Regions from separate parts of the Pectobacterium carotovorum genome, predicted to be linked through region 3. Evidence: predicted binding sites of a transcription regulator. Region 3 holds the regulator's gene; each other region holds the start of a gene.
The links. Region 3 encodes LexA, which represses DNA repair genes until DNA is damaged. Its sites were predicted from a motif close to TNCTGTATGTACATACAGNA; they were not measured.
Positions count from the first base shown of each region.

Region 1: the regulator LexA is predicted to act here: its motif matches at 1,848-1,867, upstream of R9X49_RS01670 (DinI-like family protein).
Region 2: the regulator LexA is predicted to act here: its motif matches at 2,673-2,692, upstream of uvrA (excinuclease ABC subunit UvrA).

Region 1 covers NZ_JAXAFK010000001.1:395,298-403,158, forward strand. The annotation lists gene R9X49_RS01660 (hypothetical protein) at 277-1,044, shown strand; gene R9X49_RS01665 (hypothetical protein) at 1,041-1,439, shown strand; gene R9X49_RS01670 (DinI-like family protein) at 1,589-1,825, opposite strand; partial or broken gene R9X49_RS23110 (bifunctional metallophosphatase/5'-nucleotidase) at 2,018-2,101, shown strand; gene R9X49_RS01675 (discoidin domain-containing protein) at 2,354-4,399, shown strand; gene R9X49_RS01680 (discoidin domain-containing protein) at 4,579-6,624, shown strand; gene R9X49_RS01685 (discoidin domain-containing protein) at 6,803-7,861, shown strand, end outside.
Region 2 covers NZ_JAXAFK010000003.1:233,962-241,822, reverse strand. The annotation lists gene R9X49_RS15810 (AraC family transcriptional regulator) at 1-468, shown strand, start outside; gene R9X49_RS15805 (oxidoreductase) at 841-1,683, shown strand; gene ssb1 (single-stranded DNA-binding protein SSB1) at 1,986-2,528, opposite strand; gene uvrA (excinuclease ABC subunit UvrA) at 2,780-5,614, shown strand; partial or broken gene R9X49_RS15790 (YjbQ family protein) at 5,630-5,758, shown strand; gene R9X49_RS15785 (VirK/YbjX family protein) at 5,776-6,774, opposite strand; gene R9X49_RS15780 (ATP-binding protein) at 7,145-7,861, opposite strand, start outside.
Region 3 covers NZ_JAXAFK010000002.1:304,109-311,969, reverse strand. The annotation lists gene R9X49_RS13425 (glutathione S-transferase family protein) at 1-596, shown strand, start outside; gene R9X49_RS13420 (LysR family transcriptional regulator) at 667-1,563, opposite strand; gene R9X49_RS13415 (pirin family protein) at 1,677-2,375, shown strand; gene zur (zinc uptake transcriptional repressor Zur) at 2,497-3,006, shown strand; gene R9X49_RS13405 (CsbD family protein) at 3,070-3,279, opposite strand; gene lexA (transcriptional repressor LexA) at 3,778-4,386, opposite strand; gene R9X49_RS13395 (diacylglycerol kinase) at 4,497-4,862, opposite strand; gene plsB (glycerol-3-phosphate 1-O-acyltransferase PlsB) at 4,990-7,458, shown strand; gene ubiA (4-hydroxybenzoate octaprenyltransferase) at 7,590-7,861, opposite strand, start outside.

The DNA of each region.
Region 1 (7,861 bases), on a different contig from region 3:
CAACTGAGCAGATTCACGCTTAAATTAGGGACTGAAACGTTTTCTCATTGTGTCACCAGTGTTGTTATGAGGTGAAGGATATCACCTCATAACAGGTAGCCAAATTCATTAAACCACTACATTACGGCTCATTAAAACCTCTCTTTTTTACATCGTTTTTTCTCAATATCCCGTGACAACCACCAGTTAACTGTTAGAATCATCTATCATGATTCACGGTTGTGAATTGCTATAAAAAAATAAAAAACCATTAATTTCAAAGAGTAAAATTATAAAATGCAGGCTCAGCCCAAGACCAAGCACGAAGAGCTGCTCAATACGCTACTATCCTATATAGATTCAAACACTCTGTTGGATGAGTCTCTTGCCTCTGATATTCAGAGAGATATCAGAGCACTACCTGAGACTTCGCGCTCTTACTTAACAGCGTGGCTCATGGTTGCACTCGGTAAACACGATGATGCAGTTGAGTGGTTCAAAGATGCCATGGTAACTTCGGGTGAAAATGCTTCAATTGTCGCTGGGAATTATGTGGGATACCTAAGTTGCTCTGCTCATAATCTCTTTCACAGAGAAGAAGTGTTTCGTTTATCCGAGATTTACTTCACTCAACGAATTAGAAAAATGGCTAGAAACGCTGCGTTTTGCATTGGTAGCGAAAGACTTGTAAAACGATACACAGTCATGCTCAAAGCATTACTTGATGGTGATGAGCGTGAAAAAATTGAGCGGGAGGGGGCTGAAATGGTGAATACTATTCTAGAATTCAAACAGGCCACAAAGCTTACTACGTCTGAGATTCAACACCTGTGCGATGCTGCAGAAAAAATTGCGAATGACAACGGCATAAATTGTGTTGGCGTCGAGTACTTCCTCACTGGAGGTTATGACAACGCTTTAATTCTCTTCGCCGCGACTAAGGACGCCGACACTCTAACTACTCTGAACCTTGAGTTAATTAGTTTACTCGCTGATGATGCTTACATTGACCGCCCATTCACATCGTGGTTTAAAAGTTCAGAGCAAGAAGGACTTGAGCTATGAGCGTAGTCGGCCAGGATTTCATTAACTTCGCTGAAAAGTGCCTCGCCGATGGCGATGAGATTGGTTTTAGAAATACCGTTGGTCGAGCCTATTATGGCGTCTACCATGAAATTTGCAGCAAGCTTGAACACTGCTATGTACTCACCTCCCATGAGGGAGTTCGTGAGTATCTTATGAGAGAAGCTCAATGCAAGGCAGAGCCTTTTGATAAATCCGAGCTAAAAAAAATTGGCGCATTCCTACATCATCTTCATGTGCAGCGTAAATGGGCCGACTATCAACTAACGCGTGACATGGATAAATCTGATGCAGAGGCCGCCTTGAACGTAGCTAAAGAAGCTATGGCTAAAATCAAGGTCACGCACGAGACGGTATATCCACCGTCGGCAGAATAATTCAAATCTTACTAGAACCCGCCACGGCGGGTTTTTACTGCCCGGAGAAAAACGCAGATCGTCGTTCCGTGATAATTAATAATTTCCATGATTTCACTATACCGATTGAGATAGAACAATCAGCCTATCATGTGAATTTTTCCGTGTAATTAGTCGATCAACCAATCATTGGACTCATCGAACATTTCTTCCACGACGCGAGCAATGATCGCTTTATCAGATTTGCTTGCGTCGGTATTGATGCCGTTCGCCTGCATCGCTTTTGCTTTCACTGCGGCATCTGGAAAGACTCTGTGAACTCGCTTTGTTAGCTCGCCTTCAATTAGTGAGTGAGCATTGCGGATACTGGAAACGTTGCGCTTATCGTAGACTAGTTCAACAAACATTGCGGGATACCTCTTCATAAATAACTGTGTTTATATACAGTAATTCATTGCAGGGATGCTGAAAAGGGGTTCTGCAAAACTATTTTTTATTACATGGATATCAATAGGTTACAAAATCGAATGTTATCTATTTTTTTGTGATTAAAATAGGCGGTAACGTATTATATAACAATGGGTTACATAATTAGTTTCCGCCTACTGAAGCAGTATATCGAGAAGCACTCTCCGCTGGATGCGGAAGCCTACGCGCCGAAAGGTGAGATTGTTTATAAGTAACAAATTGTTTATAAGTAACAAATAGTGATGGCGGTTTTTGTCTCTTTACTGATGACTGAAACCGCCATTTTTTCTGTGCGAGCGCTTAGAGGCGGTGCTGCATGTAAGCCGCACATGACAAAAATGAATTGAATCTAATTTTCTGATTTAATTGATTAAATAATCTTACGTTTAGTAAAGTGCTTTAAAATAACAGACCAGCCAAATACGCGATACTCCTGATGCACCCTCACTAACGGAGTAGTCGGTACTATGAAAAACGTAAATATTGAAATCAACGTCTGTGGCAGCACGGGAAAATCAACATGTGCTGTTAATCCCCCAATTCAGATCAATCCTCACACCTGCTGTCATGTGGATACGGATAATCAGTGCGAGCCGCAACCTGGTGTGTCCGGGGTTTCTTCTGTATTCGGGCGCACCGGTGTCGTGATCGCACAAACCGGTGACTATACGGCCGATCAGATTACCGAAACTGCCACCAGAACCTTTGCCACGCCGGATGAAAAAGCGGTCTGGAATGCAAAGCAGGATGCATTAATCTCTGGCACCACTATCCGCACGCTCTTTGGGCAATCACTGCTGGGCAGCGGCGATGTCTCACCAACGCTGGCACAAATGGGGGCTGCGGCTGTCGGGCATACCCATACCACAGCGGAAATCACCGACTACACGCAAAAAACGAAGCAGCTCATCCGTTCCTCGCTGGAAGCGGGGGCGGGCGTGACGCTGAGTTATAACCCGGTGAATGAGAAAACCATTATCAGCGCGACGGGTGGTTCGGGTTCGGGTACGGGCGGTTCAGGTTCGGGTACGGGCGGTTCAGGTTATATCGTTGCCGATCGTCAGGGCGCAACGGCGGGGCAAAATCATGCGTTCAGCATTAGCCCACAAAATACGTTTAATCTCGCGGCGTATGCGCTGAAAGAAGTCGCAGGCGCGGCGAATCAGACTTATGTGGTGGATGATTTCGGCGTGTCTAGCGAAGAGAACTACAACGTAACTCATGCTGCTGTGTTTGATAACACATTACGTCCCTATGTCGGAAAGCTATATAACTTGGCGAAATCCGGTAATTTTTATTCGTCACCAATCAAATCAGACGGTGAAAGCATTGAAATTGATGCTGTTAATAAAACGCTGATTCCTGTGATGACAGCAAATAATAGTTCAGTTGGCTACACGGTTGACGCATCGTCCGAGTATTCAACGCAATACGCGGCGTGGACAGCATTCAACGGAACGTTAAATCGATACTGGGCATCCAAAACGGTACCAACAGTGGCTAACCCACATTGGTTGCGTATTACTATGACGGTTCCTGTATTGATTGATACATACAGAATAACAAACGAAAACCTGAATCCTGGGCCACTCAGCCCGAAATCGTGGATGTTTCAGGGGAGTAATGATGGTACAACGTGGAATACGTTACATACGGTATCTAATGATACTCGTGATGGGAGGGGGGCGGTTCGAGAATATACGTTCACCAATGACACGCCGTATTCATCATTCCGTATTTTAATAACCGAGCACAATGCTGGCCCGCATGTCCAAATAGGGGAGCTTGAAATATTCCGCAGAGAGCGACTATTGATTAACGGCAGTGATGGAAAATGGTATTCAGCGAACAATGGGATATTAACATCGATCCCTGCGCCATCTGTGGCGGAAGATTTTTATGAGACTGGTTTTTTGTCATCTGGCGTAATCCCCGAATCCTCTTTGTCAGGAATACAGCCAGTAACGATTTTTTCATCAAAAAATATTGATGCAAAAGTGCTATATACACCGCATCCTCAAATTGCCATACAGAAAACCCTGGCGAGCGCGGCGTTATGGTCACAAATCAACTCCGCAGTGCTGACAGCTACGCAGACGGGAAATGGTAAAGTGCGTGTCGCTGTCACGCGGGACTTAGTGAACTGGCATGTGTGGCGGAGCGGGGCGTGGGTTGATGTGGGGGCACTGTCAGCAGATACGGCGGGCGCAACGAAACTGATCGCCGACGGTATGACGCCTGCTGAGTTTGGCGCTATTACGGCGGCACAGTGGACACAGCTGTTTTCATCCAATAACGGGGTGCCGGATTCGCTTGCCTTTGCCTTCGCGCTTGATATCACTGATCCGGTAACAGATGTTGCGACCATTGACCGACTGGTGCTGAACGTTAATGACGTGCCCAGTTGGAAAGTACAGTCTCCTGCGGAAGTGGAGATCCGCTGGCGCACCGATAGCGTGACATTCCGCACTGCGACGGCAGGTAATTACAAACTGGCGTACCAGATGCCGTAATTTGTCTCCTGATTTCTCTATTCTATTGGCCGTGTACATCGCGGCTTTTTTTATTCTGGCTTTTATAGAAAAAGAAATTATAGAAAAGGAAACTGTAGATTAGTAAAGCGCTTTAAAATAATACCCCGGTCAAATAAGTGATACTCCCTGTGCCTTTTATTAACGGAGTCATCAACACCATGAAAGACATTAATATTGAAATCAATGTTTGTGACAGTACAGGCAAAGCAACATGTACCGTTCATCCCCCTATTCAGGTTAATCCCCATACCTGCTGCCATTCAGATCATGGCGGCGATCAAGAACCCGGCGTCTCCGGCGTTGCCTCCGTATTCGGACGGACTGGCGTGGTCACTGCACAAGTCGGCGACTATACGGCCGATCAGATTACTGAAACCGCCACCAGAAAATTTGCCACACCGGATGAAAAGGCGGCCTGGAATGCAAAGCAGGATGCATTAATCTCTGGCACCACTATCCGTACGCTCTTTGGCCAATCGCTGTTGGGCAGCGGTGATGTTTCGCCGACGCCAGCGCAACTCGGGGCTGCGGCTGTCGGGCATACTCACACCACCGCGGAAATCACTGACTACACACAAAAAACGAAGCAGCTTATCCATTCCTCGCTGGAAGCCGGGGCGGGCGTGACGCTGAGCTATAACCCTGTGGATGAGAAAACCATTATCAGCGCGGTGGGTGGTTCGGGCACAGGCGGTTCTGGCTATATTGTTGCCGATCGTCAGGGTGCAACAGCGGGACAAAATCATGCATTCAGCATTAGCCCACAAAGTACGTTTAATCTCGCAGCATACGCGCTGAAAGAAGTCGCAGGCGCGGTGAATCAGACTTATGTGGTGGATGATTTCAATGCGTCGAGTGAGCCTAATTACAACGCGACGAGTGCGGTTATTTTTGACGGTATGGCTAGTCTTTATACTGGTTCAAACTATCAGTTCATCCCTGACGGGGATTTTTATTCTGCTGAAATAAAAGCAGATGGAAAAGAGGTAGACATTTCGTTAATAAATGCATCTTCTTCATCTGTTATTCCTTTAATGACGTCTAATACATTACCTGTAGGTTATACAGCGAGTGCGTCTAATGAGTCTCTAGGGACCTATAAAGCCTTTATCGCATTCGATGGCTCTAATAATTCAGGCCCTCCGCCTAACTGCTGGGGAACGGATGGCACATGGGTACCTTCTGTTGCACGTCCTCACTGGCTACAAATTGATTTACCATCGAAAGAAGCCATCGGTGGTTATCAAATTACTAACCGTAGCCAAATGGATATGGGGAATGTGCGAACATGGAAACTTCAGGGCAGTAATGATAATGGTGTAACATGGAGTGATTTACATTCCGTTACTGATGATATGAATAATGATCCCGGTGCGGTGAGAAACTTTACACTCTCACAATCCGCTAGTTACAAAACTTACCGTTTGTTAATTACGGCTATTAACGGTAGTAGCCCATATGTCACTATTTCAGAATTAAAATTTTTCCCACCGAATGAAAAATTCATCATTAACACTGGTGGGAAAAACTATGGTTTCTTAGGAAGCGTACTGACTGAAATCACTGGTGAGCTGACTGCTGAAAAAATAAATCTGTTAGGTGTATCAAGTGTTGATTCGTTAAATACGACACTGCCTAATTTAACTACTTCTGTAAAACTGATTTCTGCTCAGCCGATTAGTGTGCGTACAATATATATCCCATTAGCACAGTCAGTAACTCAGAAATTATTAACATCAGCTGGCTCATGGTCACAGATTAATGCCGCAACGTTAACGGCAACGCAGACAGGCAACGGTAAAGTGCGTGTCGCCGTGACGTGGGATTTGGTGAACTGGCATGTCTTGCGGAACGGGGCATGGGTCGATGTTGGTGCGCTGTCAGCCAATACGGCGGGGGCAACGGCGTTGATTGCAGACGGCATGACACCAGCCGAGCTCGGCGCTGTTACGGCGGCACAGTGGACGCAACTGTTTTCATCCAATAACGGCGTGCCGGACTCACTCGCGTTCGCATTTGCGCTTGATATCACCGATCCGGTCACCGACGTAGCGACCATTGATCGACTGGTATTGAACGTCAATGATGCTTCCAGCTGGAAAGTGCAGACTCAGGCGGAAGTGGAGATCCGCTGGCGCACTGACAGCGTGACATTCCGCACTGCGACGGCAGGTAATTACAAACTGGCGTATCAGGTGCCGTAATTTGTCTCCTGATTCTCTATTCTATTGGCCGCGTATATCGCGGCTTTTTTTATTCTGGCTTTTATAGAAAAAGAAATTATAGAAAAGGAAACCGTAGATTAGTAAAGTGCTTTAAAATAATACCCCGGTCAAATAAGTGATACTCCCTGTGCCTTTTATTAACGGAGTCATCAACACCATGAAAGACATTAATATTGAAATCAATGTTTGTGACAGTACAGGCAAATCAACATGTACCGTTCATCCTCATACCTGCTGCCATTCAGATCATGGCGGCAATCAAGAACCCGGCGTCTCCGGCGTTACCTCCGTATTCGGGCGTACCGGTGTTGTCACTGCACAGCCAGGCGACTATACAGCCGATCAGATTACCGAAACCGCCACCAGAAAATTTGCCACACCGGATGAAAAGGCGGTCTGGAATGCAAAGCAGGATGCATTACTCTCTGGCACCACTATCCGTACGCTCTTTGGCCAGTCGCTGCTGGGCAGCGGTGATATCTCACTGACGCCAGCGCAAATGGGCGTTGCGGCCGCGGATCACTCGCACACCACCGCGGAACTCACTGACTACACACAAAAAACGAAGCAGCTTATTCATTCCTCGCTGGAAGCCGGTGCGGGCGTGACGCTGAGCTATAACCCGGTGGATGAGAAAACCATTATCAGCGCGGTGGGTGGTTCGGGCACAGGCGGTTCTGGCTATATTGTTGCCGATCGTCAGGGTGCAACAGCGGGACAAAATCATGCATTCAGCATTAGCCCACAAAGTACGTTTAATCTCGCAGCATACGCGCTGAAAGAAGTCGCAGGCGCGGTGAATCAGACTTATGTGGTGGATGATTTCAATGCGTCGAGTGAGCCTAATTACAACGCGACCAATGACGTTATTTTTGACGGTATAGCCAGCCTTTATACCGGTTCAAATTATCAATTAGTCCCGGATGGAAAATTTTACGCTGCCGAAATAAAAGCGGATGGAAAGGCGATAAGCATTCTTCAGAAAACACCGACCGTATCAGCAACGGTGGAAAGCATTATTCCTGTAATGACGGCTAATAACGCGCCAGCAGGCTACGAAGCAATCGCAAGTTCAAACAGCAGAGATCCTGGGGCTGGGTCTGCAATATATAAAGCTTTTAACCGATCTCAGGTTGGGGGAACTGATTCATGGACTAGCGATGGTGCGCCTTCTGTCTCATCGCCGCAATGGGTTGGCGTAAAACTCCCTGCGCCC
Region 2 (7,861 bases), on a different contig from region 3:
GGCGTAGCAGCACACTACGATCCGAACTTGAGTGTGACGTTCTCCGCCGCAGATGCCCTTCGCCCGTTTTTGACCGTCAACGAAGGCATGTGGCGAGTATTTGAACCTGAATTACGTCGGCGTTTGAGCGAGCTGGATGCCGAGGCCGCGATCACCGAGCGTGTGCAAGCCTTACTGCTGGAGTTAATTCCCAGCAACACGGCAACCATTGATACCGTTGCGGAGCGTCTGGCGATGAGCAAGCGGACGCTACAGCGTCGCTTAGAGGAGGAGGGCGCGAACTTCCGCGCGCTGGTTAACCATACCAGAGAGAAACTGGCCCGGCATTATCTGGCTAACTCTACGATGTCCGGTGGTGAAATCGCTTTTCTTCTTGGTTTTGAAGACCCTAACTCGTTCTATCGTGCATTTCAGGGATGGACAGGGCAAACGCCTGACAATGCACGTCAGGCGATGCGATTGAATTGATGCGTTAAACCGAAAGCGGAGCAATCACGTGTTGATTAGATGGCGTGAATATTAATGTCTAATCAATGCGTTCATCCGTTTTCTACAGCCCCTCTCGATACCTATTCCGCCACAATACCCAGTAAAAAAACACCCAGTACCCCCCCCCATAAACCCACCTTCGGCAATCCGATCGCGGCGATCCATTTCATCCTCTCAATCGCACCACTGAACGTTCGCCGAACGCGCTAAATACGGCTGGCGCAATCTGCAAGTGCTATGGCGTATCGCGCTAGATGATTGGCGCACGCTGCCTTATATAGTGGCAACCCTATTCACGCGGTTCTGAAAACGGCCCGCTTGCAACCTTTACGACAGACAGGAATAGCCAATATGAACGCGAAAGTTTCTTTAGTCACAGGGGCGTCTTCTGGAATCGGGCAGGCGACGGCCCTCAGATTAAAAGCGCTGGGCCACACGGTATATGCCGCGGCTCGCCGAGTCGACAGAATGAAAAATCTGGCCGATGCCGGTATTCACACGCTGGCGATGGACGTAACCGATGACGCCTCTATGCAGGCCGGTATTGATGACATCCTCAAAAAATCGGGACGTATCGACGTGCTGATCAATAACGCGGGGTATGGCTCATACGGGGCGCTGGAGGAGGTTTCACCTGATGAGGCTCGCGAGCAGTTTAACGTCAATATCTTTGGCGCCGTTCGCCTGATTCAACTGGTGCTGCCCCACATGCGTGCTCAGCGCTCCGGCACTATCGTCAACATCTCTTCGATGGGGGGCAAGATGTATACCCCACTGGGCGGCTGGTATCACGGAACAAAATTCGCGTTGGAAGCGATAAGTGACTGCCTGAGACTGGAGGTAAAGCCGTTCGGTATTGATGTGGTGATCGTTGAGCCGGGAGGTATCAAGACCGAGTGGGGGAGTATCGCCGCGAATAAACTGCGCGACGTCTCCGGCACGGGCCCCTATGCGCCTCAAGCGGTGGCAATGAGTGAATCGATGATTGGGGAAGCGAACAGCAAACGTCTGTCACCTCCGGAAGTCATTGCTGACACGATTGCTCGTGCAGTAAGCGCACGGCGACCAAAAACACGTTATGCGGTTGGCTTCAGTGCCAAACCGATGATCTTTTTGCGCGGGCTGTTATCCGATCGGGCCTTTGACTGGCTGATCGGCAGCGCGACAGGCGTATCTCGTCACTGGAAAAGCTAAGACGTATTTCTTTTTTAACCACCAGCTACGGACACAGTTCTGCAACTTGTCGACATGAATGAACCACCTCTCCGGTTTTTTCTCGGTACCGAGGGGCTACCAGTTGCGCGCGCGGCTTATGCAGCAAGATTGGCTGAGTGGGAAAAATGGGAGGATGTGTCTAACGCAGCCCAAGGCGTATCCCGCCGTCAGACTATCGCAAACTAGCTAGAACCGCAGAGTCGGCCCCAATAACAAAAACCACCGCTTCAGGATGAAGGCGGTGGTTTTTGCGCATATGAACGTCAAATGGGAGATCGAACTCAGAACGGAATGTCGTCGTCGAAATCCATTGGCGGTTCGTTGCTTTGCGCCGGAGCGCTGTTTTGTGCCGGACGCTGTTGAGACTGCGCGCCGCCGCTGAACTGGTTGCCACCCTGCGGCTGCTGAGGTTGACCCCAACCGCCTTGTTGCTGACCGCCACCTGCGTTACCGCCTGCTGGTGCGCCACCGCCCTGGCGTCCACCCAGCATCTGCATGGTGCCGCCGACGTTAACGACGACTTCGGTGGTGTAGCGCTCTACGCCAGCCTGATCGGCCCATTTGCGGGTTTGCAGTGCGCCTTCGATGTAAACCTGAGAGCCTTTACGCAGGTATTCGCCCGCCACTTCTGCCAGTTTGCCGAACAGCACCACGCGGTGCCACTCGGTCTTCTCTTTCTGCTCACCGGTTTGCTTGTCACGCCAGCTTTCTGACGTAGCCAGCGTGATGTTGGCAACTGCACCGCCATTCGGCATATAGCGGACTTCCGGGTCTTGACCCAGATTCCCGACAAGAATCACTTTATTAACGCCTCTGCTGGCCATGCTCGTCTCTCCTGATGAATCGGTAGATTTATTTTCTAAGTCTAAACGATCAATCTTACCATGGGAAAACTCTCTGTCATACCTGCGAAATGGCTTCAGAAATGAAAGTAAGATTTGCAGCGTTTGCAAAGTAAACGGGTTTAATACTGGATATCCATTCAGTTTTTTTTGTGCCATAATTGCTCGTTTCGTACCGGTTCTCTCCCTTCGAGAGGCGATGACAAACCGTTTTTATTCCGGGAAGTGTGTGAATGGATAAGATCGAAGTTCGTGGTGCTCGTACCCATAATCTCAAGAATATCAACCTGATAATTCCCCGCGACAAGCTGATCGTAATCACCGGTTTGTCTGGTTCGGGTAAGTCATCGCTGGCGTTTGACACGCTGTATGCCGAAGGGCAGCGGCGCTATGTGGAATCACTCTCCGCTTACGCCCGTCAGTTTTTGTCGCTGATGGAAAAACCGGACGTCGATCATATCGAAGGGCTGTCGCCCGCCATCTCTATCGAACAGAAATCGACCTCGCATAACCCGCGTTCTACGGTCGGGACGATTACCGAAATTCATGACTACCTGCGTTTGCTGTTTGCACGCGTAGGTGAGCCGCGCTGCCCAGAGCATGATGTGCCGCTGGATGCGCAGACGGTCAGCCAGATGGTGGACAACGTGCTGGCGCAGCCGGAAGGCAAACGCCTGATGCTGCTGGCGCCGATTGTGAAAGATCGCAAAGGTGAACACAGCAAGACGCTGGAAAATCTGGCTTCACAGGGCTATATCCGCGCCCGTATCGACGGCGAAGTGTGCGATCTGTCCGATCCGCCGAAGCTGGAATTACAGAAAAAACACACCATTGAAGTTGTCGTCGATCGCTTTAAAGTGCGTGACGATCTGGCGCAGCGATTGGCGGAGTCGTTTGAAACCGCGCTGGATCTCTCCGGCGGCAGCGTGGTGGTCGCGGATATGGACGATCCTACCCAGCCTGAACTGCTGTTCTCAGCGAACTTTGCCTGCCCGGTGTGTGGCTACAGTATGCATGAGCTGGAACCGCGTATGTTCTCGTTCAACAACCCGGCGGGCGCGTGCCCGAGCTGTGATGGTCTGGGCGTGCAGCAGTTCTTCGATCCGGCTCGCGTGGTGCAAAACGCGGAGCTGTCGCTGGCAGGCGGCGCGATTCGCGGCTGGGATCGCCGTAACTTTTACTATTTCCAAATGCTGCGCTCACTGGCGGAGCACTACAAGTTTGACGTCGATGCCCCGTTTGAAAGCCTGAGCGCCGCGGTTCAGAAAGTGATTCTGTACGGCTCCGGTAAAGAGAACGTCGAATTCAAATATATCAACGATCGTGGCGATACCTCTGTACGCCGCCATCCGTTCGAAGGCGTGCTGCACAACATGGAGCGCCGCTATAAAGAAACGGAATCCACGGCGGTGCGCGAAGAGCTGGCGAAATTCATCAGCAACCGTTCCTGCGCCAGCTGCGGCGGGACGCGCCTGCGTGAAGAGGCGCGTAACGTGTTTGTTGAGCAGACGACGCTGCCGCAGATTTCCGATATGAGCATCGGCCATGCGATGACGTTCTTCCAGAATATGAAGCTCAGCGGGCAGCGCGCCCAAATCGCCGAGAAAGTGCTGAAAGAGATTGGCGATCGGCTGAAGTTTCTGGTGAACGTCGGGCTGAACTATTTGTCGCTCTCCCGCTCGGCAGAAACGCTGTCCGGCGGTGAGGCGCAGCGTATTCGTTTGGCAAGCCAGATCGGTGCGGGGCTCGTTGGCGTCATGTACGTTCTGGATGAACCGTCCATCGGTCTGCACCAGCGCGACAACGAGCGCCTGCTGGAAACCTTGATTCATCTGCGTAATCTGGGCAATACCGTCATTGTGGTGGAACACGATGAAGACGCGATTCGCGCCGCTGACCATGTGATTGATATCGGCCCCGGCGCGGGCGTGCACGGCGGCCAGATTGTCGCAGAAGGCACGATGGAAGAGATCATGGCGGTGCCAGATTCGCTGACGGGGCAGTTCCTCAGCGGTAAACGCAAGATTGAAATCCCGAAACAGCGCGTGCCTGCGGATCCGACCAAAGTGCTGAAGCTGATTGGCGCGAAGGGCAATAACCTGAAAGACGTCACGCTGACGCTGCCGGTTGGGCTGTTTACCTGCATCACCGGCGTGTCGGGATCGGGCAAATCGACCTTGATCAACGATACCTTGTTCCCACTGGCGCAGCGCCAACTGAACGGTGCGACGCTGGCGGAGCCCGCTGCTCACCGCGAGATTCAGGGGCTGGAGCATTTCGATAAGGTGATCGATATCGATCAAAGCCCGATTGGCCGTACGCCGCGTTCCAACCCAGCAACCTACACCGGTATTTTCACGCCGATTCGTGAGCTGTTTGCTGGCGTGCCGGAAGCGCGTACACGCGGCTACAACCCCGGCCGTTTCAGCTTTAACGTGCGCGGCGGACGCTGTGAAGCCTGTCAGGGCGACGGCGTGATTAAGGTCGAAATGCACTTCCTGCCGGATGTCTATGTGCCGTGTGACCAGTGCAAAGGCAAGCGCTATAACCGCGAAACGCTGGAAATTCAATACAAAGGCAAAGGCATTCATGAAGTGCTGGATATGACCATCGAAGAAGCGAGAGAGTTCTTTGATGCCATTCCGGCGCTGGCGCGGAAGCTGCAAACGCTGATCGACGTTGGCCTGTCCTACATTCGCCTTGGGCAGTCGGCTACCACTCTGTCCGGCGGTGAAGCGCAGCGTGTGAAACTGTCTCGCGAGCTGTCAAAACGCGGAACCGGACAGACGCTGTATATTCTCGACGAACCCACGACTGGTCTGCACTTTGCCGATATTCAGCAGCTTTTGGCCGTGTTGCATCAGCTGCGCGATCAGGGCAATACCATCGTGGTGATTGAACACAATCTGGATGTGATTAAGACGGCAGACTGGATTGTCGACTTAGGGCCGGAAGGCGGCAGCGGCGGCGGAGAAATCCTGGTATCCGGCACGCCGGAGACGGTAGCAGAGTGCGAACAGTCTCACACCGCACGTTTCCTGCGACCGATTCTGGCGCGCGAAGCCTGATAGTAGGGTACGGCGATGCGGACGCAGTATGAAATCCGCCTGAAGCCCAAAGCCAGAGATTTCCATCTGGTGACTGACGAAATACTGGCGCAGGTTGTTACACTGCGCCAGATAAACGTCGGGCTGATGAGACTGTCATGTAAATGGGGTTCTTAACCGCTTCATGCCTCGTGCTTGTCATAGAGCGAATAACAAGTCCCGCCTTGCTCCCTTTGAGCATTCCTGTTTTTTTCAAAATGCAGGGCTATTGCTTCCTCGATAGAATCCAAAAGTTGAAATCTCTTCTTATATTCCGATCTTTTTTTACTCGGAATATCACTAAGCGATTTACGAGGGATAAAGCATGGCGCTGTATAGACGTCAGCCTTCTCGGTTGCTCCAATTGACTGCCATAGCTCATCATAATCGGCGTGCATAAATTTGAGCCTTTTTCTGTATCGCCAATTGTTGTAAATATGGCTTTTATTTCCAGCCATCAAGATTTTTTTTATTTCTAATTGCTTTCCAAGAAAAGCCAGCGATTCGATCAGCATCTTTTTCGGAAAAACTCCATGACAGGCTTTCGTTATGTTTTTTATTCTGTCATAGCTTCCATCAAGTTTAGCTCCCTGTATTCCCCCGACAAAAAAACAGAGTTCATTATCAATTTTTATGACGCTAAATGTGAGTTTCGCCAGAGGTTCACCATCAAAATCACGGAGGAGAATGGTCATTTCTCCCTCTTTGTTTAAGTTATCTATGGATAGCAGATCGATAGAAAAAGAGTGTGATTCTGGGGTGTCACATTTGTATAGATTTACACACTCTCCCACCGTGTAAAGGTCAAACATCTCTGGCGGTAAGATTTCCTCACAGATTTTATAGTGATTAACAATTGTTGCGATCCTTGATCTCATCGGGAAATTTTTTGTGAGATAAGGTCTGTGTATTTTTATAGGCAGGGAAGGCTGATTTGAAAGTATGCCTTCGATGTTTTTCAGATTTGAAATTTCATTCAAATACTGTATAGAAGAACGAAAATAAAATAATGTTCTCAACATGAACTTGAGTCTATTTTTCCTTTCCAGCCAGCTTGGGGAAGGTGTTACGTTCCCTACGGTTAAATCCCAAAAAAGGCTAAACCCATCATTTTTTCTAATGATCGTTCTGTTGTTTAACATCTTTAACTCTGATTAATAAAATCTAGTCGCCTTTTGAATGAGATAGATGTTGTATTTTAGATTCGTACTTTTCATTAGGCGGAACGAATTAAAAATATTTCTCTCACACTCATTACAGGTCGATTAGATGATTGTGGTGATGCATACTATGATACATTTTATTATGGAATATTTATCGATGGTCGATGGAGGCTGTGTGTAGAAGTGTTGTTTTTTATAAAATGATCGTTTTTATAAGGTGGTTTTTTATAAAGCAATAGTCTTTCTTTCCCCTTTCTCTAACGGCGAGGGGAGAGAATGCGTAAAGTAAGCATGTTTTTACTATGATTAATTTTAATTTTCAAGTGTGCAATAAATACAACTCCGCCTTTTAATTAATCGGTAATGATATCTTAAATCCCGCACCACCCATGGAACTGGTAAATAAAGTAATATTTCCTTTATGTGCTTGTATTATAGCGCTTACTACGGCTAACCCTAAGCCTGTCCCACCATGTTGTCTCGATCGTGAGTCTTCACCTCTTCTGAATGGCTCAAATAGCGAATCTCTTATTAATAAAGGAATTCCGGGTCCTTCATCTTCAATGGTAATAATGGCATTATCTTGTTCCCGAAAACATGAAACCATAACAAGTCCGGGCTGTGTATAACGTCGAGTATTGTCCAATATAGCAAGTAATGCCTGCCTTATGCGTACGGCATCACAAACCAGCGTTAGATCGTCCAATCGCGAGACTAAGGAGATTTTCTTCTCTGATAAGGAAGAACGCATAATTTCTGTGATGGCCTCAACTTCAACTTTTAGATCAACGGTATTTTGTTGTAGTGAAAGATAGCCGCTATCGGCGAGGCTTAAGGTACGCAAATCCTCAATTAATCTGGCAAGGCCGTCGGTTTGTTTAAGTAAATTGATGAAAAGCTCGTTCTCCGGTAGAAAAACGCCATCAGCAAGACCCTGCAGCCGGCCACGTAAGATTGTGACTGGGGTTCTTAACTCGTGAGCGATAGCGGCATTCCACGTTTTTATTTCTCCGGAGGTCACTTCGAGTTTCTCTGCCATAGTATTAAAATCGGCGATGAGCTGAGC
Region 3 (7,861 bases):
CCGTCCTGTGGGACACCGAGCAGCACACCATCGTCAGTAACGAATCCGCCGATATCATCCGTATGCTGAACAGCGCTTTTGACGGCGTAGGAGCCACGGCGGGAGATTACTATCCAGAAGCGCTACGCACTCAGATTGATGAATTGAACGGCTGGATTTACGACAAGGTCAACAACGGCGTTTACAAAGCCGGTTTTGCAACGAGTCAGTCAGCCTATGATGAATCCGCGACGACCGTTTTCGCCGCGTTATCCGATCTGGAAGCCATACTGGCAAAACAGCGCTATCTCACCGGTGAGCAGTTAACCGAAGCCGATCTGCGGCTGTGGACGACGCTGATCCGTTTCGATCCGGTCTATCACACGCATTTTAAATGCGATAAATATCGTCTGAGTGATTATCCAAACCTGTTCGGTTTTCTGCGTGATATTTATCAGATGCCCGGCATCGCCGATACCGTCGATATGGCACACATTCGTCACCACTACTATCGTAGCCACGGCACCATTAATCCGCATGGCGTGATTTCGCTGGGTCCAGAGCAGGATCTGAACCAGCCTCATCAGCGTGATAAGACGTTTGTCAGTTTATACTGAGGCGTTTGTCGATTAGTAATGAAGTGCACGGCAAGGTGTGGCCCACACCTTGCCGCAAAAAGCGCGGGATTTAGGGCTGGTTCAGCAACTTCGGAATTTCACGCAGGAACCAGGATTTCGCCTCGCCCATGCTGTCTCGCCGCCATGCCATAATAATCTGGCTTTCCATCTGATGCTCCGGACCAATCACCAGTAAACGCCCTTCGGCAATATCTTGTGCAACCATTGGATAAGGCATGGTCGCAACACCTAATCCCGCCAGCAGCGCACGCCGCTTATCATCCAGCGAGCTCACCGTCAGACGCTGCTGTTTATCCAACAGTTGCACGGTCAGAACCGGGCGCTCACGCGCCGTGTCCGCCACCGCAATTCCACGGTATTTCACCCGGGTCGCATCCGACAGCGGTTCAGGTTCCTGATGAATCGGGTGCTCTGGGCTGGCGACATAGACGTTATTCATCGTGTACAGCTTGCGGGTATTCATTTCTGAAGAGGCGCGAAAATGCATGTCCGGCGCAATCACGATATCGGCACGCCCTTGCTCAAGACGCTCCCACGCACCCGCCAGCACTTCCGTCAGAATCGACACCTGCGTATTCGCTTTGAGCGCCAGCTTATCGATTAAGGGAAAAAGTCGCTGAGTCGGAATAAGCGCTTCCGTCACAATCGTCAGGTGCGTTTCCCAGCCGCGTGCCAGTGCTTCCGCATCCGTAGTGAGCTTATCCGCGGCTTCCAGCAGGATACGCCCACGTTCCAGTAGCATGCGCCCGACATTCGTGAATTTAGTACGATGTCCGGAACGATCGAACAACACCACATCCAACTCTTCTTCCAGTTTCTGCATGGTATAGCTCAGCGCCGAAGGCACTCTACCCAGTTCGTCTGCCGCAGCGGCAAAGCTGCCACGACGATCGATCGCATCCATAACCCTCAAGGCTTCCAGCGTCAATGCTCGTTCTTTCGCCATCTTCGTACTCATTCAGGAATTTTGAATATACCCACCAGATTAACTAGCTAACAATCCAACGTCCACACAATTACTATCGGTTTAAGAAATAATTATCTGGGGGGATAAAGATTATGATCACACGAAGAGCAGCGGGGCAATGCGGCCAGGCCGACTATGGCTGGTTGCAGGCACGCTATACATTCTCTTTTGGTCACTATTTTGACCCACAGCTGCTGGGCTACGCCTCTCTGCGCGTGCTCAATCAGGAAGTATTGGCGCCGGGGGCATCATTCCAGCCGCGAACCTACCCACGGGTTGATATCCTGAATATTATTCTTCAGGGTGAGGCAGAATACCGCGACAGCAACGGTTGCCACATTCAGGCCAAAGCCGGAGATGTGCTGTTGCTCGCCACTCAGCCAAACGTCAGCTATAGCGAACATAATACCAACGCCAGTAAGCCACTGACGAGGCTGCAACTATGGCTGAACGCCTGCCAGACCCGAGAGAACAGCCCGTTACAGCGCATGGAATTAGATCCATCAAGCCATACTCTGCTTGCCTCGCCGGAAGGTGAACAGACCAGCCTGCAACTACGCCAGCAGGTTTGGATCCATCATGTCGATCTCCAGCAGAATGAGCAAAGCACGATCGCACTACAGGGCAATCAGGCATACCTCCAGTTGATCCACGGTTCAATGGTGGTAAAAGGCGGTCAGCACAGTGAAGCCCTACACTGCGGCGACGGTGCCTTTATTAAAGAAGAAGCAGCGTTGACGCTACAGGCAGAAGCACCTTTGCGAGCGCTGCTCATCGACCTGGTCGTGTAGCGTTCTGTCCGTTGTTTTTACAGGAAGTGGTTTTTGCAGGAAAACGCCGCCAGTTCGGCGTTTTTATTCAGTCGTGGTAAGATATCCGTCTTGTTCCTCAATGCGTCAGGGTGATATGACAATGGATTCAACCAAACAGGACAAACTTCTTGCCCAGGCTGAACAGATTTGTCAGCAGCGCGCTGTGCGTCTCACGCCGCAGCGGTTAGAGGTTTTACGCCTAATGGCACAGCAGTCCGGTGCTATCAGCGCTTATGACCTGCTGGATCTGCTGCGCGTTTCCGAACCTCAGGCGAAACCGCCGACCGTCTATCGCGCACTGGATTTTCTGCTGGAACAAGGCTTCATTCATCGCGTCGAGTCAAACAACAGCTACGTGCTGTGTCACCATATCGAAGACCACAGCCATACGTCAGCTCTGTTCATCTGCGATCGCTGCGGACAGGTTACAGAACGTCAAACCGAAGGTGTAGAAGAAACGCTGCGTAGTCTGGCACAGCAGTCAGGATTTACGCTACGCCACAGCGTTGTGGAAGCTCACGGGCTGTGTGGTGGCTGTCAGGAAGTGGCATCGTGCAATCAGCCGGATCATTGCGATCACGACCATACGGTTCCGATTAAAAAGCGTTAATCTCTATTAAAAAACGATAGCCCCGAGGGCTATCGTCCTTTCAGCGAAGAGCTATCGCGTTCACTACCAGTGATATTTGTGGTGCTCTTCCCAGTGCTTCACTTCTTTCTCTGCCGCTTCTTTTGCGTACCCGTAACGCTCCTGGATTCTCCCTACCAGTTGGTCACGCTTACCTTCGATGACCGTCAGATCGTCATCCGTTAATTTACCCCATTGCTCTTTCGCTTTACCTTTAAACTGTTTCCAGTTACCGCTGGCTTGGTCTTTATTCATAAGAATCTCCATACCTTAGGTGTATTGCGCATAAATGAATCATGACTACCGACGTAGGCGTCAGTGTCAGATAAATCGGTCTATTCAGTAAGCAGCGTCATCATGGTGTGAACCATCACGGTGTTCTTCGCCACTGTCTCCCTTGACTGCCGGGCTAACCTAAATGTGATGGCTGGTAATCAATCACCAAACGACCAAATCAAGATTAAAATGCTTACCTTGATAAAAATTATAGCCGAATATTTCACTTAAAATGAAAAACCAGGAATCAGTAACTGGGCAAGACGTTAAGAAAGAGAAAATCACCGCAAAAGCAGAGGAAAAACAGGTGGTAAGAGGAATCGCAGAAAACGCACGCTAAATGTAACGAAATATATACAGCCAGCAGATTAACACACGGGGGCAACCCACACATAAAGTGACTAGCACATGAAGCAATTAACACAAAGAGGATGATGCACTGACTCAAACAGACGAGCAGTGCATCTCGGTGAATCGTTAGCTCCAGTCACTGTTACGAATGACGCCAACCGCTAAGCCTTCTATCGAAAAGCTTTGTTGACGCAGGTCGACAACAATGGGGGCAAACTCTTCGTTTTCCGCGAGAAGATGCACTGTATTGCCCTGCTTTTTCAGGCGCTTCACCGTCACTTCATCATCAATACGTGCGACGACAATCTGACCGTTGCGTACATCTTCTGTTTTATGCACGGCCAGTAAATCGCCATCCATAATACCAATATCTTTCATCGACATACCGCTCACCCGCAGCAAAAAGTCAGCGCTGGGTTTGAACATGGCTGGGTCAACCTGATAGTGACATTCGATATGTTCCTGCGCCAGCAGAGGCTCACCTGCAGCCACGCGACCAACCAGAGGAATACCCGTCTCTTCTTCCATCAGCAGACGAATACCGCGAGAAGCACCCGATACAATTTCAATCACACCTTTACGCGCCAGCGCTTTCAGATGTTCTTCAGCCGCATTGGGAGAGCGAAACCCCAGCTGTTGAGCAATTTCCGCGCGCGTTGGCGGCATTCCGGTCTGCGCAATATGATCGCGGATCAGGTCATAAACCTGCTGCTGCCTTGCTGTTAATACTTTCATTCCGCCCCCTGGTTGTTTATACAGTCTTGCTGTGAGTATATACAGGTAAGCCACAATTGGGAATGGAGATATCGGCAAAGCCTCTGACTTTTATTCATTTATGCGTACCGTCAGGCAAAATGTTGCCAGAGGATGCTGCCCCACACGACAGCGGCTAACACGATGGCAACAAAAACAGCCGCCGAGCCGATATCTTTCGCCCTTCCGGATAATTCGTGATGCTCAGGGCCAATACGATCGACAACTGCTTCAATCGCGCTATTAGCCAACTCAAAAAGCATAATCAATACGACAGACCCGATCAGCAGCAGTTTTTCGACCAGCGTAACTGGCAGCAAACACGCAATAATCACGCCGACAATCGTCAGTATTGTTTCCTGACGAAACGCCGCCTCATGCTGCCACGCCTGCTTTAGCCCCTTAAGGGAATAACCGGTCGCCTTAATAATCCGGGTCATCCCCGTTGCTTTATTCATTTATCCTCCATTATTTACGCAAAATAGTTCGCATTTTAACGCACCTACGTTGTCTCATCACCACAGATCTCCGGCGCAGTTTCTGGTATCCTTGCGGCGCATTGCTAACAAGAGGCTCCAAGTTGTTATGTCAGGTTGGCGTAAAATTTACTATAAACTATTGAATCTCCCACTAAAACTGCTGGTTAAAAGCAAAGTTATTCCCGCAGATCCCGTGGTCGAGCTAGGGTTAGATCCCTCACGTCCTATACTCTATGTTCTGCCTTATAACTCTCAGGCAGATCTCTTGACGCTACGTGCGAAGTGCCTGGCATTGGGGTTACCCGATCCCTCGCAGTCGTTCGAATTCAACGGCGTCGAACTCCCCAGCCACGTCTTTATTAATGACGGGCCGCGCGTCTTTCGCTATTACGTTCCCAAGCAGAAATCCGTCAAGCTGTTCCACGACTATCTGGATTTGCATCGCGCTAATCCAGATTTAGACGTACAGATGGTGCCGGTTTCTGTAATGTTTGGGCGTTCTCCGGGTCGGGAAAGCCACGCTCAGGCCGCACCACACCTGCGCTTGCTCAACGGCATTGAGAAATTCTTCGCCGTCCTGTGGCTAGGCCGAGACAGCTTTGTCCGCTTCTCCAGCCCGGTGTCGCTGCGCTATATGGCGACCGAACATGGTACTGACAAAACCATAGCCCACAAACTGGCGCGCGTCGCGCGTATGCACTTCTCCCGCCAGCGTTTGGCGGCGGTTGGCCCGCGTTTGCCGGTACGTCAGGAGCTGTTTAATAAGCTGCTGGATTCCAAAGCAATCAAGAAAGCCGTAGACGATGAGGCGCGCAGTAAGAAGATTTCTACTGAGAAAGCGCAGCAGAACGCGATTGCGCTGATGGAAGAAATCGCCGCCGACTTCTCCTACGAAGCCGTGCGTCTGTCGGATCGCGTCTTAAGCTGGACGTGGAACCGCCTTTATCAAGGGATCAACGTCCATAACGCCGAACGCGTTCGTCAGTTGGCGCAGGATGGTCACGGCATTGTCTATGTGCCCTGCCACCGCAGCCATATGGACTATTTGCTGCTGTCCTATGTCCTGTACCATCAGGGCTTAGTGCCGCCGCACATCGCCGCCGGTATCAACCTGAATTTCTGGCCGGCAGGCCCGATCTTCCGCCGTCTTGGCGCTTTCTTTATTCGCCGTACCTTCAAAGGCAACAAGCTGTATTCCACGATTTTCCGTGAATATCTGGGTGAACTGTTTGCCCGCGGCTATTCGGTGGAATACTTCATGGAAGGCGGGCGTTCGCGCACGGGTCGTCTGTTGGAACCCAAAACCGGTACACTGGCCATGACCATTCAGGCCATGCTCAGAGGCGGTACGCGTCCTATCACGCTGGTGCCGATTTATGTCGGCTACGAGCATGTGATGGAAGTCGGCACCTATGCGAAAGAGCTGCGCGGTGCGGTGAAGGAAAAAGAAGGCTTTATGCAGATGGTGCGCGGTTTGCGCAAACTGCGTAATCTCGGCCAGGGGTATGTGAACTTTGGCGAACCGCTCCCGCTGACAACCTACCTGAACCAGCATGTTCCGCAATGGCGTGACGCGATTGATCCTATTGAAGCACAGCGCCCAAGCTGGCTAACGCCGACGGTGCAGGATATCTCTATGGATATCATGGTGCGCATCAATAATTCTGCGGCAGCAAACGCAATGAACCTGTGTTCTACAGCCTTGCTGGCATCGCGCCAGCGCTCACTGACACGCGAGCAAATGCAAGAACAGCTGGATTGCTATCTGCAACTGCTGCGCCAGGTTCCTTACCACAAAGATATTACGGTTCCGAAAAAGACAGCGGATGAACTGTTGGAACATGCGCTGAGCATGAACAAGTTCGAAGTCGAGAAGGACAGCATTGGCGATATCATCATTCTGCCGCGCGAGCAGGCCGTTCTGATGACGTACTATCGCAATAACATCCAGCATCTGTTGGTCTTACCGTCGCTGATCGCCAGCATCGTCATCCACCACCGCCGGATTACGCTTGCCGAAGTCGTGCGACAGATCGCGCTGATTTATCCGCTGCTGCAATCCGAGCTGTTCCTGCATTATTCCAAAGAGCAGTTACCGGGCGTGCTGGAAACGTTGGCTAACGAACTGATTCAACAGCAACTGCTGTGCAGCCGTGACGGTGAACTGGCTATCAACCCGCCACGTATCCGTACGCTGCAATTGCTGTCAGCTGGCGTGCGTGAAACGCTGCAACGCTATGCGATTACGCTGTCGTTGCTGTGTGCGAATCCGGAAATCAACCGCGGAACGCTGGAGAAGGAAAGCCGGAACATGGCACAACGCCTGTCCGTCCTGCACGGTATCAACGCTCCAGAGTTCTTTGATAAAGCTGTGTTCTCAACGCTGGTCGCTACCTTACGGACAGAAGGGTATATCACCGACAGCGCGGAAGCTGCGCAAGGCGATATCGTGGCGATCTACAACATTCTCGGCGATCTGATCACCCCGGAAGTTCGGTTGACCATTGAAAGCGCCAGCTCATCTACTGAAATGGAAGCCGATAGTCAGGCAGTGGAAGAGACGATGCAGGAGTAGCCAGCGGGAAATGGCGGACGACACGCCGCCATCAAACCGCAGGCGCGTTTAGCATGACAAACACATCTGAATGTTCCGCCATAAAAAAAGCAGCGAGAAATCGCTGCTTTTTTTATCTCTGATGCTCAAGCTTACAGGCCAAACAGCACACCGATAAATATCGCCATTCCTGCGTATTTATTATTGTGGAACGCCTTAAAACAGGCATCGCGCTCGCGACCGGCAGTGAGTATTTGCTGATAGACAAACATCCCAGCCGCCACCAGCAGCGAAATGTAATAGGAGGTTCCCAATCCGCTGATCTTTCCTAAAATCAGCAGCAGCGCCAGCATGCTAAACTGCAATAACCCGATGATAATATTGTCAAAGCGGCCAAATAATATCGCGGTGGATTTCACACCGA